One region of the Oxobacter pfennigii genome, then DNA from elsewhere that is predicted to be linked to it. Evidence: riboswitches for the same ligand, from Rfam matches in the RefSeq annotation. Region 1 holds a riboswitch; the other holds the start of a gene.
What was found. Region 1 has a riboswitch for cobalamin ahead of OXPF_RS13870 (class I SAM-dependent methyltransferase). Riboswitches for the same ligand answer to the same signal wherever they lie in the genome.
Positions count from the first base shown of each region.

Region 2: another riboswitch for cobalamin. It lies ahead of cobT (nicotinate-nucleotide--dimethylbenzimidazole phosphoribosyltransferase); the one in region 1 lies ahead of OXPF_RS13870 (class I SAM-dependent methyltransferase).

Region 1 covers NZ_LKET01000039.1:121,349-128,793, reverse strand. Annotated here, with positions in the region: gene OXPF_RS13890 (molybdopterin molybdotransferase MoeA) at 1-269, shown strand, start outside; gene OXPF_RS13885 (ABC transporter ATP-binding protein) at 522-1,307, opposite strand; gene OXPF_RS13880 (FecCD family ABC transporter permease) at 1,307-2,296, opposite strand; gene OXPF_RS13875 (ABC transporter substrate-binding protein) at 2,376-3,914, opposite strand; gene OXPF_RS13870 (class I SAM-dependent methyltransferase) at 4,005-4,820, opposite strand; cobalamin riboswitch at 4,964-5,144, opposite strand; gene OXPF_RS13865 (ATP-binding cassette domain-containing protein) at 5,368-6,225, opposite strand; gene cbiQ (cobalt ECF transporter T component CbiQ) at 6,226-7,017, opposite strand; gene OXPF_RS13855 (energy-coupling factor ABC transporter substrate-binding protein) at 7,004-7,342, opposite strand; gene OXPF_RS13850 (energy-coupling factor ABC transporter permease) at 7,346-7,445, opposite strand, start outside.
Region 2 covers NZ_LKET01000021.1:183,053-190,497, reverse strand. Annotated here, with positions in the region: gene OXPF_RS04045 (D-alanyl-D-alanine carboxypeptidase family protein) at 1-367, shown strand, start outside; gene OXPF_RS04040 (uroporphyrinogen decarboxylase family protein) at 446-1,465, opposite strand; gene OXPF_RS04035 (methyl-accepting chemotaxis protein) at 1,748-2,584, shown strand; gene cobT (nicotinate-nucleotide--dimethylbenzimidazole phosphoribosyltransferase) at 2,723-3,850, opposite strand; cobalamin riboswitch at 3,958-4,136, opposite strand; gene OXPF_RS04025 (uroporphyrinogen decarboxylase family protein) at 4,443-5,456, shown strand; gene OXPF_RS04020 (uroporphyrinogen decarboxylase family protein) at 5,671-6,705, opposite strand; gene OXPF_RS04015 (uroporphyrinogen decarboxylase family protein) at 6,782-7,445, opposite strand, start outside.

The DNA of each region.
Region 1 (7,445 bases):
CGGCAATAAAAAAGGCCATGGGAATGAAATCTGCTGAACATATAATAACTCCCGCTGTCTTAGAAGATAATTTTAAGAAAACAAGTCCCCAGAGGCGGATGCTGCGGTGCCGCAGTTTCATAGAAGAAGGTATATTAAAAGTAACACTGACGGGAAATCAGAGTCCGGGAATAATAAAGTCATTGATGGGCTGCAACACCATAATTGATGTACCGGCAGGCTCAGGTCCATTAAAGAAAGGGGATAAAGTCAAGGTAATACTGCTGTAAATATAAAAGAGGCCGCTTCATAAGTCAAATTTATAAAAAATGGTCTCCTAAAACATATTAAAATAAATATAAAATTAAGCACTCCTCTCCACATAGTGATATGCTCCCTTTATGAGAGACAGTTAAACATAAAAACACTGTTAATCATGAAGGGAGCATATCACAGATTTAGGAAACGAGGTGCTTTTGTTCTCACCTTAATCCACTGAAGTAACTAATGACACAGCCCCTTTGCATTTTACCGGAAAATCTTTATACCTTCCGTACCGAACAGATAGGTGAAACTGTCGGTACTCCTTTTTCATCGTAAGTTAAATTAGCTATTACACCATAAACTTCTTTTAGCATTTGAGATGTAATTACATCTCCGGGTTTGCCGGAACTGTGAACCGAGCCTTTTTCATCAATGATGACTACATGCTGTGCATATCTTGCCGCAAGATTTATATCGTGAATAACGACTATGATATCCACGCCCTGCCTGCCCACTATTTTTTGAAGAAGCTGGCACAGCTCCAGCTGTTTTTGCAAATCAAGGGAGTTTACAGGCTCATCAAGTAGTATCAATTTAGGATTTCTGACCAGAGTTTGTGCGATAAACACAAGCTTTTTTTGCCCTCCGCTTAATTCACTGAAGTTGCGGGCAGCAAGAGAAGCTATATTAAGAGATTCAAGGGTGTCCATAACGATATTCAGATCTTCATCTGACACTTTAGACTTAAGTTCAGGCAATCTCCCTAAAATGACCATTTCCAGTACGGTGAGAGCAGATATATCCACATCCATCTGAGGCAAATATGACATAAGCTTTATCTTATTTTCGGTGTCCATGTGAGTAATACTTTCTTTGCCGTATAATATGTTCCCGTCATAATCCAGCAATCCGAAAATGGCTTTTAAAAGGGTAGATTTTCCTGCTCCGTTAGGCCCAAGGACTACATTAAAACCTCTGCCAAAGGCAAGATTCAGGCCGTCGAATACCTTGTGCGATGTTTTATTCTTTTTATAGGAAAAGCTCAAATTATTTAAGGTAAGCATCACATACTCCTCATTTTACTGAATATTATGATTATAAAAAAGGGAATTCCTATTACTGACGTAACAAGACCTATAGGCAATATGACCCCTCTTATAATGACCTTGCTTATTACAAAAGCCAGAGACATCACAAAAGCGCCCATTAATGCCGAAAGAGGCATGAAAAAACGCTGATCTTCTCCCACCAGCTGGCGGGCTATGTGGGGAGCAATAAGTCCTATGAATCCTATGGTCCCTACAAAGCAGACAGCTACGGCGGAAAGCAGAGAAGTGATAAAAATGATTATTCTCCGTACTTTAGCAGTATCCACCCCTATACTCCTGGCCTTTGTATCATCAAGGGTCATGGCTGTGAGTTTCCATGCGTTTTTAAGCAAAATGGCAAAGCATATCAGAAGCACTGCAAATACTATGAAGAACTTGCTCCACGTTGTTTTCAAAAGGCTTCCGAAGTTCCAGAATATTAAGCTCTGAAGCTTATCCTCGTCTGCGATATACTGCAAAATCATAGTAAGAGAGTTAAAAAGAAAATTTAAAGCTACCCCGAACAAAACAATGGCAGTCTTGCCGATTTGTCTCTGACGTGAAAATATATATATGGCTGCAGCCACAAGGAGCGAAAATGCAAATGCATTGGCTGTTACAGCCAGCGTATCCGAAACATTAAATAAATTTGTGTTTAAAATAAGCCCCATGGCTGCGCCAAATGATGCCGCGGCAGAAATTCCAAGGGTGTATGGGCTTGCTATAGGATTGCGCAGTATTGTTTGTATTTCACATCCGCCGATGCCTAAAGATGCTCCGACAACAACCGCCATAAGAGCCATAGGCAAACGTATATCCATAATTATCATGGGGTTATGTCCATTCCCTTTTCCCGTAAGCAGCACCTGTAATACCTCACCGATAGCTATTGAAGATGACCCGATTGAAATGTTCAGTATCATCAGGAAGGCTACTCCTGTAAGAAGTCCGGTTATTAATACCATCCTTTTCTTTATAAGCTTGTTGTATAGTTTCCGGTTTACACTTTCCTCATGCTTTATTTTGAATCACTCCCTAGAATTTTTAATGAGAAGTACTGTCATCAAGGCTCATGAACCAGGTAGTAATATCGCTGTCAAGGAGCATAAACCTGTCAAAGAATTCGTTTAAAGTTTGATCCGGGTCGACCTCGGCAAATTCTTGGGGGTAAAAAATCTTTGCCATTTTAAGGCAAGGATAAAATGCAAATATGGATCTGTTTGTAGCATGAGCAAATTCGTACAAATTGCCGTTTTTAACTGCCGTCAGGTCATTCCATCCCGTTCTTTTCACTATATCAAATTCACATTCTTCTTTTTCTTTGAGTATATCCAGCCACCCGTCATTGACTCCGCTTAAAATAATGTAGTCCGGGTCGGCCTTTATAACATACTCAGGATCAAGGGTGTTGCTGCCGCCGCCTGAAGCCGCAGTGTCCTTAAGGAGCGCATCGGCAATATTTTCGCCGCCGGCAATGGCAATGGAAGTACCCCAGCCAGAAGCACTTGATGATGTGCTGCCATAAACTTCGGAATATCCTGATTTTTCATAGTAGACCGTTGGCTTGTCTCTGCGCTCGGAAAGATTTTTTGAAGCTATTAATTCATACTGTTTATCAATAAAGGCTGCAACCTCTTGAGCTTTTTCTTCCTCTTGGAATATCTGTCCTAATATTTTCATTGTTTGTTGCACAGACTTGTCCATTTTCTTGCCGGGAACATCTATGAGGACTATGTCTATTCCTGCAGCCGTAAGTTGTTCTTCTATTTCCAGAGCATATTTATGGGCCGACATTGCTGAATTAACTATTATAACATCGGGATCCATGGACAGTATCATTTCAAGGTCAAAAGGAGCATTATGGTCGGATATCTGTCCCAAATGTTCCATATAATTGCCGACAGTGGATTCATACAGCTTTGCGTACTTCTGTATCCCTCCGCCGCCGTCCTGCCCTGAAGCCACCAGCATGTTAAAAGCATCCTTGCCTTTAAGGGGTATAATATAGTCGATGACATCCATTGTACTGATGGCATATGAAGAAATGGGAAGGTCTATGGTTACATTTCTGCCCTTTGCATCCGTTACCGTTATAGAGCCTGTGGTTTTTTGCTTTTCAGGTATGGCATTTTTATTTATTGCAACAGTTGGCAATTCTTCATTTTTTTCCTGAGGGGCGGTATAAGCGTATTTTGAGGGGTCCTCTCCCGCCGCCTTCAGGGAGTTTGCAACCGCATTTATTATCCCGTTGCTTGTAAGGGTAGCGCCGGAAACTATATCCACATTAAGGGATTGTGACTCTATGATGAGTTTAGGCATCTTTTCTATTGCAACAGTCCCTATGCCTTTTGTTTCCGTATTTTCTCCTATGGTAATATTCACAATCCTGCCTTCTCTATTGATTTCCGTTGTTACTGCAAGCTCTCCGTGGTAGCCTTCCGCCTTACCGGTATAGCTGCCTGCTCTGCTTGCAGCTTCAGTTGGATTGGCCGTATTGGTTGCGGCCGGTTGACTGCACCCGGCTGCTATCATAGATACCATGATAAAAAATGCAGCCATGCTTGTCATAAATCTTTTTTTCATTTTTATCCACCCTTCTTTGTTTTTATTTGGATTCTAACCAAAACGTTTTACTTTGGCTATTCACCTCCTATAAAACTAAAATTATATCTTTTAAGGATTTTTCCAGTACATCCATATATTTTTTGACTTAAAGGTATCCTTAACAAAACCCTCCTCTGATATTTCCTCAAGATATTTTTTAACGGCTTCTTTTTTACTGTCACTGAATTCTGACTTTCTCTGCAGCTGAGCGCAGTAATAATTGAAGGCATCTTCCAGGGTTCTTGTTATCTCCCTGTCCATGTTATGATACGTAATTTCGGCATGAATCCCGTATATCCACAATGTGTTAAAGCTTAAATAAATATTTTTGCCATATTCTATATTGGACGGTTCTCTATTAAGTGCTATCCTTTCGATATCTTCCATGACCTTTTCATGCCTGTCTAAATGTCCGCTCATAAAGCAGTAGCCCTTTGAAACCTTCATGAGCTTTTCGAGGCTTTCTCTGCTGTTTATAGCAGGGCTCATTATAGCTGCCGCAAAATCAAATTTTTTATTCCACCCTAATTCGTCCACATTTACTTCTTCCCAGGGCATCTCCAAAAATTTAATATTTACTGCTCCCTCTTTTTCAGCATTTTCCTTTGCATATTCCAGCATCTTCGGAGAAATATCCAGTGCGGTAACATTGCTTGCAATTTGGGAAAGTTCTATTGCGTACTTCCCTGCACCACAGCCTATATCGATAGCATCGCACCCTTCATGCAGCATTCCTTTTTCAAGAAAGAAGCTAACAACCTGCTTAACATTTTTCTCGGATTTGTTGCTGTTAAAGTCCTTTGCCCTGAAATCCCAGTGATTTCTGCTCTCTTCAACAGAAGACACATTGCTGTTCCACAGCTTGTCAAAATAATCGAAATTCACTTTCATCACTCCTTATTTAGAATTTACAGATAGACAAAATCAAATAAAAAACTCCTGATATCCATCCACAAAGATGAAAAATCAGGAGTTCATTGCAAATTTAAACAAACTCTAATACACCACCCTCCATCTCTCGCAGAAGTTTTATGGTTTACAAACAGGCAGGTCTTCTGGCTCAAGTATCATCATCCTTACAGCCTTCCCGGTTGCCCAGTGGCATATTTGCAAGGACTACTCTTTTACAGCGGCGGGACCGCATGGGATTTCAACCCATTTCCCTTTTCATCGACTCAATTAATCGACACCTGTTTATAGTCTTTAATTGGCTCAATAGTAACATGTGAAAAATTTCAAGTCAATTAAGAATTCATTTATTTGCAATCGTAATATTTAATTCTGTATTAATAAAAACTATAGCTAAATTTAAAATATTTTATGCTCTTTAACAGTTATATAAAGAAAAACGCACCTTGCAAAGCATATAAAAATACCTTCCTGATAACTTCGTATTATCAAAAAGGTACTCAAATATCATATTCACAATACTCTATTGCTGTTTGTTCTCATCTCTCCATTCCTTCAATACCTTGCGGGCTCCTGCTATGGTCACAGGTATTTCCTTGAAATCAAAATCATCCTTGTCCTTCAATATCTCCATAAGATGACCTATTCTTGGAAGCCTTAAATGCACACTGCGTATGGCATTTTTTTCGGAAAATACCTGCTTTGGCGTGCCTTCCATTATAATCTTTCCCTCATCCATCACATAGACCCGGTCGCAATAAAGGGGCACTATATCTATATCATGAGTGGAAATTATGATCGTTAGCCCAAGCTCGTCCTGAGTTTCCTGCAATAGCTTCATCAGCTCGCTCACCCCCATAGGATCAAGGCCTGCTGTTGGTTCGTCAAGGACAAGTACCTGAGGCTCCATAACCAATATACCTGCTATTGCCACACGTTTCTTTTGGCCGAAGCTTAAGTTGTGGGTAGGCTTATCCTTTAAGTGGTAAATTCCCGTCCTTTTCATTGCTGTATCTACCCTTTTACGCACTTCTTCCTCCGGAAGCTTCATATTCATTGCCCCAAAGGAAACATCCTGATAAACGCTGGCTGAAAATAATTGGCTGTCCGGGTCCTGAAATACAATTCCAATGGCCTGGCGCAGCTTATTTAGACCTTCTCGTGAATAATCAACGGGTTTCCTGTCAAAATTTATTCTCCCGGAAGTCGGCCTCAAAATTCCGTTTAAATTAAGAAAAAGCGTGGACTTTCCTGCGCCGTTTCCGCCAAGTATTGCAGTCGTCTGACCTTTTTTAATCTCCATATTCACACCTTTTAATGCATGAGTTCCATCGGGGTAAGAATAATGAAGATCAATTACATCCAGTATATTTTCGCTCATTTAATATAAACCCCCTGAATACTGTCTTAAGTACAAAGCAATTAAAATAAAAATTACATTTATCAATACGACACCGGCATATTTTATATTACTTTTTTCAAATTCTTCCTCTAAAACATTAAGCTCTCCGTCATATCCCCTGGCTTCTAGGGCAGTATATAAGTCATTTGAACGTTTATATGACCTTATAAAAAGAGTGGATGCAAGGGCGCCAAGAGAACGGTATCCCCTTTTTATACTTGAATACCCCAGCCTTGAGCTCTGGGCGGTATACATGGTATCTGCCGTATCTAAAAGTATAAAAATAAATCTGTATATAAGGCTCATCATTTCCACCATGAGCTTGGGCACCCTTAGCTTTCTTAAAACCGAAAGCAAATCTATCATAGGTGTCGTCAGAGACAAAAAATACAAGCAGGATACCGAGGCCATAACCTTGAAAAAAAGCAGTGCCGCATCATTTAATCCTTCTTTTGATACGCCAATCCAGAAATCAGACATTTTAAGTGAAACTAAAAAAATTTCAGGATTATTTGATACATTAATGGCTATGGTCAGCAAGCTGATAATCAAAAAAGACATAGGTAAAAGTAACATCTTTACAAAAAGCAGGAAGGGAGTGCCGCCCTTGCAGACGGCAACCCACCCCATTATGGAAAGTATTATGATGGATATCAATATAGAATTTGCCCAAAGACACACTCCGAGGGTAAGCATGGCGAAGACAAATTTCAGCATAGGATCTGTTTTTTTTAACTTTGAAGCATAGGCATATCTATCAATGTTTACCATGAACGTGCTCCGTCCGGCCTTTTTTACGCCCTGCAAAATAACCGATACCGTAGCCTATAATGCCGGCACCTAAAGCTGCCTGGGATGAGAATAAAAGACTTTCAATTTCACCGCTGGGTGGCTCGTATATAGGTGAAAACCATGGCTCATATTCTGTATTTATTTCAGTTATTGCTTCTTCGGCCTCACCGTCGGCACCTCCGAACTCTGCATCCTTTGCAATTATAAGGGGAACAACGGTAATGACGACAACCAGCAATAATAATAAGAGGTTTGTAGTAAAAAGACTGCCTTTACTTGTTTTATTAACTGCCTGACTTTGCATATATTAAGCCTCCTTCACCAATAAATTTAAATCTTGTAATTCGTCTTTGGCATATGCTGATATGGCATTGAATATTATAACTGTCAATATACCTTCGCTTATG
Region 2 (7,445 bases), on a different contig from region 1:
TTTTGCAGAGACCTATGTAATGGAAGAATACCTTAAAATGCAAAAAGAATTTTTATGGGATGAAACCCTTATATCCATTGTGGACAAGGAAAATGATATTGTATCCCTTAAGTCGTCCATTAAGGCAGATCAGATTATAGGGAAGGCAGTTTTCACCCTTAATGGAGCTGTAGTAAAAGAAGTCAATTTAAAAGCCATGGAGGAAGTGAAAAAGAAAAATATCATAAATTCCGTTTCTCAAAAAATTGATACAGGAAACATAGTCTGGTTCTTATCAGGTACGATATTCGGCGCTTTTGGAATTCTCGTGCTTTTAAGAAATGCTGCCGTAAAGAGAAGACGTTTAAGGATGGGAATAAATCAATAAAATAAATCCCTGTGGACAATCCCCAGGGATTTATCTTTTTATGTGGATATTGAGGATAATGTATTATTCAAGCATACATTACTTATATACAGTTTTGCTTAATTTCAGTGCTTCATCTGCTATCCAGCCGTTTACTTCCATAACTTTAGGATCAGCCCTGTCCAGTGTCTTTAACATTCCGCTGAAAATATATCCGCCGTTTGGAGCGAGTTTTACGAAGGTATCACGAACAGCCTGACGCACTTCCTCTTCATCGATTACCGGCCAGGTTATGGGTACATTGAGTTCAAATCCCCCATTAATTGCAAGCTTGCGTCCGAATTTTTTCTTTACCGCCACTAAATCATTTTCTACCTGGGCAGGATCCCACACACCTACTCCTATTTCAACCATTGAAGGCATTAAATCTTCACATCTGCCGCAATTATGATAAAAAATAGGCAGTCCTGCATCTCTTGCAATGTCCAGACATTTTTTATAACGGGGAACAAAAAGCTCTTCGAAGAGTTCGGGGGAAATGAAGGGATGAAGCTTTGAGGCTGAATCATCTAATAAATAATAGCCATCAGGTTTATAATAATGAATGACGTTCTTGGTGATGTAAAGTGAATGTTCAAGCATGTAATCCAACAGCTCTTCTACTTCTTCTTTTTCCTCGTATATGGCGCACAAACCTTCCGTAAAGCCCATGAACCCTATAAACTGCTGGAATAAGTCTGCATAGCCGCTTATAACAAATGCTGTATTTTCGGGGTCTTGTACAAATTTTTCCCTGTCTTTTTTAGCTGCTGCTTCCCAGTCAAAACCTGAGTAATCCGGCGCTTTGATTACATCTCTCCATTTTGTTACATCTGTCAGGATGAAATCATTCGGTTTCGGAAGCGCCGCAAAGTTGGTTTCCGCATTGGTTACAAAAGTAACTCCCCACGGGTCTTTTCCGCCTTCCGGACCTCTGAAACTTCCTAAAATGCATGGGTCTGCCATTGTCATAAGCGGTGCAGCTCCCGGCCTGCCGAATGTTGATACAGGTACGTATTCCGGCATTTCACCGCGAGCGACGCGTAAAAAATTTTCTTTCTGGGTTAAATGTGCCGTCATGCATAAACCTCCTTTATTATTTATGATTTTTAAACATTTAGCGGAAAATAATAGTATATATGCTAATTATATCATTTATACACCCCGTATAAAAATGATAGGTTATATAAAATTGCAACGAATGAGTTGGAGTTGTTATATGCCGATGCATATACTTTTTAATTTATCCGTTTTATGATATTATTGTTTATGATACCATAATCTACAATAAACGATAAAACATGCAATTATAAGTTTCATGAAATTGAGATCTTTCATATTTCATGATTGGAGGTGCGATATATGAACGAAAGAGAATATCAAAACGAAATTTTTAACAGTTATAATAACTTGATACCTTATCTTATTCATTTCTTCCGGGATGATGTGAATTTTTCAATTTGCGATACCGCGAAATATATTAAAGTAGTAAATGGTACAAGCACTAAAACCAATTTAAAGGTAGGCGACCCTATACAACCCGGAAGCGTGGCTTACGAGTGTATGAAGGCAGGAAAACCTGTCACCAAAATAGTGCCTAAAGAGGTTTTAGGGGTAGATGTGAGAGCTACTGGAATACCGGTATTTGATGAAGAAGGCAATATAGAAGGCTGCCTTGTGTTGGGAAAAAGCCTGGAGCGTGAGAATAAAATACATGACCTTTCCAAAACTCTGTCTAATGCCCTTTCGCAGATATCTACTGTTGTAGGGCAGGTTTCTGCAGAAGTTCTGAACCTGGCCGGAGAAAATACCATAATTCTTGAAAAGGCAAATGGTGCTGCCAAAGAAACGGAAAGTACTAATGAAATAATAGAATTTGTTAAAAGCATTTCCGCTCAGACCAATCTCTTAGGTTTAAATGCCGCTATTGAAGCAGCAAGAGCAGGTGAGGCAGGAAGAGGCTTTAATATTGTAGCTCAGGAAATCAGAAAGCTATCCAATTCCAGTGGTGAATCAATTGCTCAGATAAATGACATAATACAAAAAATTAAAGAATCCATTGAGGATATAACAAATGGTGTAAGCAAAGTAAATGGGTCTTTTCAGGATCAGGCGGCAGCTTTCGAAGAAATTACCGCTTCCATAGAAGAATTGAACAAGAATGCCCATGTACTTGAACAGCTGGCCGAAAATCTTTAATATACGCATAAATGATTTTATCCCCCCGAATTAAGCCCGGGGGGATATATATTTATTTTCTTTTTCAGAAACTAAAACATGCACAAGTACTCATTTTATGTTTTATACATAAAATGTCAATAATCTTAAAATTCCTATTTAAAAATCTCCCGTAGTGACACCGGCTGTTTCAAAGGTAGCCATCTCATCGGCAATTTTAATTGCAGCTTCTGCTATCGGGAACATTAATGCGGCTCCTGTCCCCTCTCCTAATCTCATATGAAAATCCAATCTTGGTCCTAAACCCATCTGTTTTAAGGCCAAGCGCTGTCCTTGCTCTTCCGAGCTATGGGATGAAATCATATAAGAAGCAGATAGCCGTGCGATTTTTGCTGCTGTCAGCGCTGCCGCCACTGAAATAATGCCGTCCAAAATAACAGGCACATTCTGATAGGAAGCTTCCAATATTGCTCCTGTAAGGGCTGCAATCTCCAATCCTCCCACCTTTGAAATTACATCTATGGGGTCGTCAACATCGGGCTGGTTGACTTCTATTGCGCGTTTTATAACTTCCTGTTTATGCTTTAAGGCATCATCTTTGACCCCTGTTCCGCGTCCTGTGACTTCCTCAACAGAATGGCCTGTGAAAACTGAAATAAGAGCAGAGCTTGGTGTCGTATTGCCAATACCAACCTCACCTGTTGCCAGAATGTTCACTCCTGATTTAATAGCATCAGCCGCAACCTTTGCCCCGGTTAAGATTGCCATCAGAGCATCCTTCCTTGACATTGCAGGCCCATGCATCATATTATCCGTTCCACTTTTTACTCTGTTTATCATAAGCTCAGGAGGATTAAGCAGCGGCGCAATTCCTACATCTGTACAAATAACCTCTGCTCCCGCATGGCAGGCTAAAATATTAATACCTGCATTTCCATTTAAGTAGCTGTAAAACATTTGGGCCGTTATCTCCTGGGGAGCGGCGCTTACCCCTTCTGCCACAACGCCATGGTCCCCGGCCATAAGAAGAACTGCCTTGCCTGCAATTTTAGGATGAGAAGTCCTCATTATGCCTGCAATCTGCTCGGCAATATCTTCCAGAACACCCAAGCTCCTTAAAGGCTTAATTTTTGCATTCAGCCTTTCTCTCATTGCCATAATAGCTGCTTCGTCTAATCCTTCAATTCCCGATACGAGCTCCTTAAGTGCAGCTTCAAGCTCTTTCATTTCCGCCTCTTTGATATTGGCCACGCCGTGATATGCAGTCACATTTTTTGATACAGTCATTTTAATCGCCTCCACTTTATTTTTTATAAAAAAATAAAGTCCCGCCACAAATTAATTGTGGTCGGGACTTTGCCGTCATCTCCGCCGCTTTTCCTTTATTAAAGAAAAGACTTTTTTCATCTCAGGCAGGTCTCCTGACTTAAGACTCAAACGCATCATTGCCCCTTCCCAGCATAAGCCAGTGGATCGGCAAGAGCTCGTCCTTACAGTGGTGGGTCCGTACCGGATTCTTACCGGTTTCCCTATTCTCCCCGAAAATCGGGGCACCTAAGATAATTTTATAATATTTTAATAAAATTTTATCATAAATGCTGAAAAAGTCAAGCTATATGCCATCCACCCTTTTAGGGTTTATATAAACCTCATAAAATGATCAGGAGCTAAAATCATAAGGAGAATTTAAATATATTGCCTTACAGGTATAAGTTTTTGACTGTCTGAATCATCATCAATTTTGGAATAATAAAAAAATTAACTTATATGCACAATCATAATATGTAAAAATTATTTCAAATTATTATAATTTCAAAACATGTTAAATGATGGTAATATTTATAATAGTATATATAAATATTTTTTAAGGGGGATTAATATGTTCGATCTTACAGGGAGGCTTACACCCAGAGAAAACTATTTAAGACTGCTTAAAGGAGGCCATCCGGATTATATTTGCCATGTTTCCGAAATTACAAAAGGAATGTTCTTTGATCCTTTGGCCATGGCTTACATGAACAGGGTCCCGGGAGCCATATCAAAAGACAGATGGGGTATATCATGGAAGTGGCTTGAAGGACATCCGGCTGCCAACCCCTATGTAACGGAAGAAACAAAAGTGATAAAAGATATCCGGCATTGGGATAAGTACATAGATGTTCCCTGGCCTTCCAAATTCAATGTTGACTGGACAGAAGCAGAAAAAAGAGCCCAGGAATTTGACCGGCAAAATTATCTTCTCATGGGATGCTGTTTTACCGGCCTCTTTGAACTGACGCATATGCTGATGGGCTTTGAAGACGCCCTCATGAACTATATTGAAGAACCTGAAGCCATGGGAGAGCTCTTAGATGTTTTATGCGAATTCAAGCTTGCATATCTTAAAGAACTGATAGACCATATCAAGCCTGACATGATTCACATCCATGATGACTGGGGAAACAAAAAGGATCTGTTCATGCACCCCGATACCTGGAGGGCTCTTTTAAAACCCCGCTGGGCAAAAATATATGAATATATGAAATCAAGAGGAGTGTTGATACAGCATCATGCCGACTGTGTATGCGAACCGATTGTTCAGGATATGTCCGAGATAGGAATTGACGTATGGCAGGGTGTAATACCTCAGAATAACATACATGAAATTCAAAAGACTCTCAACGGTTCAATGGCACTTCAGGGCGGTATTGACGGCGTTGTATTTGACAAAGCAGACTGGACAGAAGCTGAAGTGAGAAAAGAAGTTAGAAGAGCCTGCGATGAATATGTACCCCAGGGATATTTCATACCCGAAATACCTAACGGTCAGCCATTAACGCCTGGTATTAACGATATAGTAATAGATGAACTCAATTCCTACGGAGAGCATTTCTTTAAGAAGCAGAAAATATAATAGCACAGGGGCTCCAGAATTATGAACAACGTAAATGAGCATTGTGAGAGTTCTTTAAAAGTTCTTGGTGACGCCGCCTCATAACTTTTGATTGTTTGAGCGATTAGCGAGTTATCAAAAATTCTTGCATTTTCAAGGCAGGGAGCCTTAAAACTTACAGAACCCGAATACGAATGGAGTGTTCATAATTCTGGATCCCCTATTTTTAAGATACTTATTTTATGTAATAACCTCTGCCGTATAAATAAGCTTCGCTCTTAATCCATGAGTTGATCTTTGCAATGTCAGGATCTCCTATTCTCCCCAAAGCATTGGCGGCTATTGCAAAACCTCCGCCGGGTGCGTATTTATCAATCGCATCCCGTACGCCCTGCCTCGTTTCCTCCTCATCTGCATCCGGCCATGTGTCTGGTACAACCCATTCATAGCATCCTGCTACAGCAAGTTTGCCTTTATATTTTTCTTTTATGCTTAAAAGGTCATTTGTGGGCTGTGCCGGATCCCATACCCTGACTCCCAATTCAACCATATCATCTAAAAAGTCTTCACATCTCCCACAGTTATGCAGCTGTATGGGAATGCCCCTTTCGTTCACAGGTTTCAATATCCTTTCATAAACAGGCTTAAATATGTCTCTGAACATTTCAACAGACATGAAGGGATTTAGCTTTGCTGCCGTATCATCAGCAAAATAAACCAGGTCCGGTTTATAATACTCCACGGATTTTTCAATAACAGGCAAATAAAAATCTGCCATATAATTGAGCAATTCCTTGCAGTATTCCGGCTCCTCATATAATGCGCAGAGTCCGCTGTTAAAGCCCATAAAGGCAATAAGCTGTTGAAATGGCATAAATCCTACGTTTATGCATGCAGCCGATTCGTCGAGGTTTATTTTGGCAAATTCGTAATTTTTCTTTGCCTGCTGTTCCCAATCCACCTCCGGCATTTTTGGAGCTTTTATAACCTGGTGCCATTTGGTAATATCCTCCAAAATAAAATTGTTAGGCTCAGGAATACCTCCATAACCCGTTTCTTCATTGGCAACATAATGCACTCCCCATATATCGTATCTTCCTTCAGGCGGTGTCATTGCAGGCATTCCGAATATAAAAGGTCCTACATTCTTATATACCGGTTCACCCTTCCATGGTGGATTTCCCATTGTGAATACAGGAACATATTCCGGCATTTCTCCTTTTAAGATACGCATATAATTTTCTTTCGGAGTCAGCTTTGATTTATACATTGTGTGCCTCCTTTTATTAATATTATAGAAGGCATGAATATGCCTTCTATAATTAATGTGATTAATTCCTCACTTATTATTTTATATAATAATCTCTTGTGTAATAGTAAACTTCACTTTGAAGGATTTCATTAACCTTGGCAATGTCAGGATCGCCGAATTTGCCAAGGGCATTAGCTCTTGCCGCATATCCGCCGCCAGGTGCGTATTTGTCAATGGCATCCCTTACGCTCTGCCTAAGTTCTTCTTCATTATATTCCGGCCATGTTAATGGAACCTTCCAGTCATAGCATCCGCAGACAGTAAGTTTACCTTTAAACTTTTCTTTAATGCTCAAAAGATTATTTGCAGTCTGTGCCGGGTCCCAGGCTCTGACTCCCAACTTAACCATATCATCTAAAAAGTCTTCGCATCTTCCGCAGTTATGAAGCTGTATTGGAATGCCTCTGTCGTTTGCGGGTTTTAAAAGTCTTGCATAGGCGGGTACAAATATATCCTGAAAAATGTCGAGAGAAATGAAGGGATTTAGTTTGGCAGCAGTATCATCAAGGATATAAACCATATCAGGTTTATAAACATCAACTGCTTTTTCAATGAAGGGCATATAATAGTCAATCATAAAATTGATCAGTTCCTTGCAGGATTCCGGTTCTTCCAGCAATGCGCAAAGACCGTTGTTAAAGCCCATCAAAGCTATCAGCTGCTGGAAAGGCATCAAAGGAATGTTCATCATCGCCGCT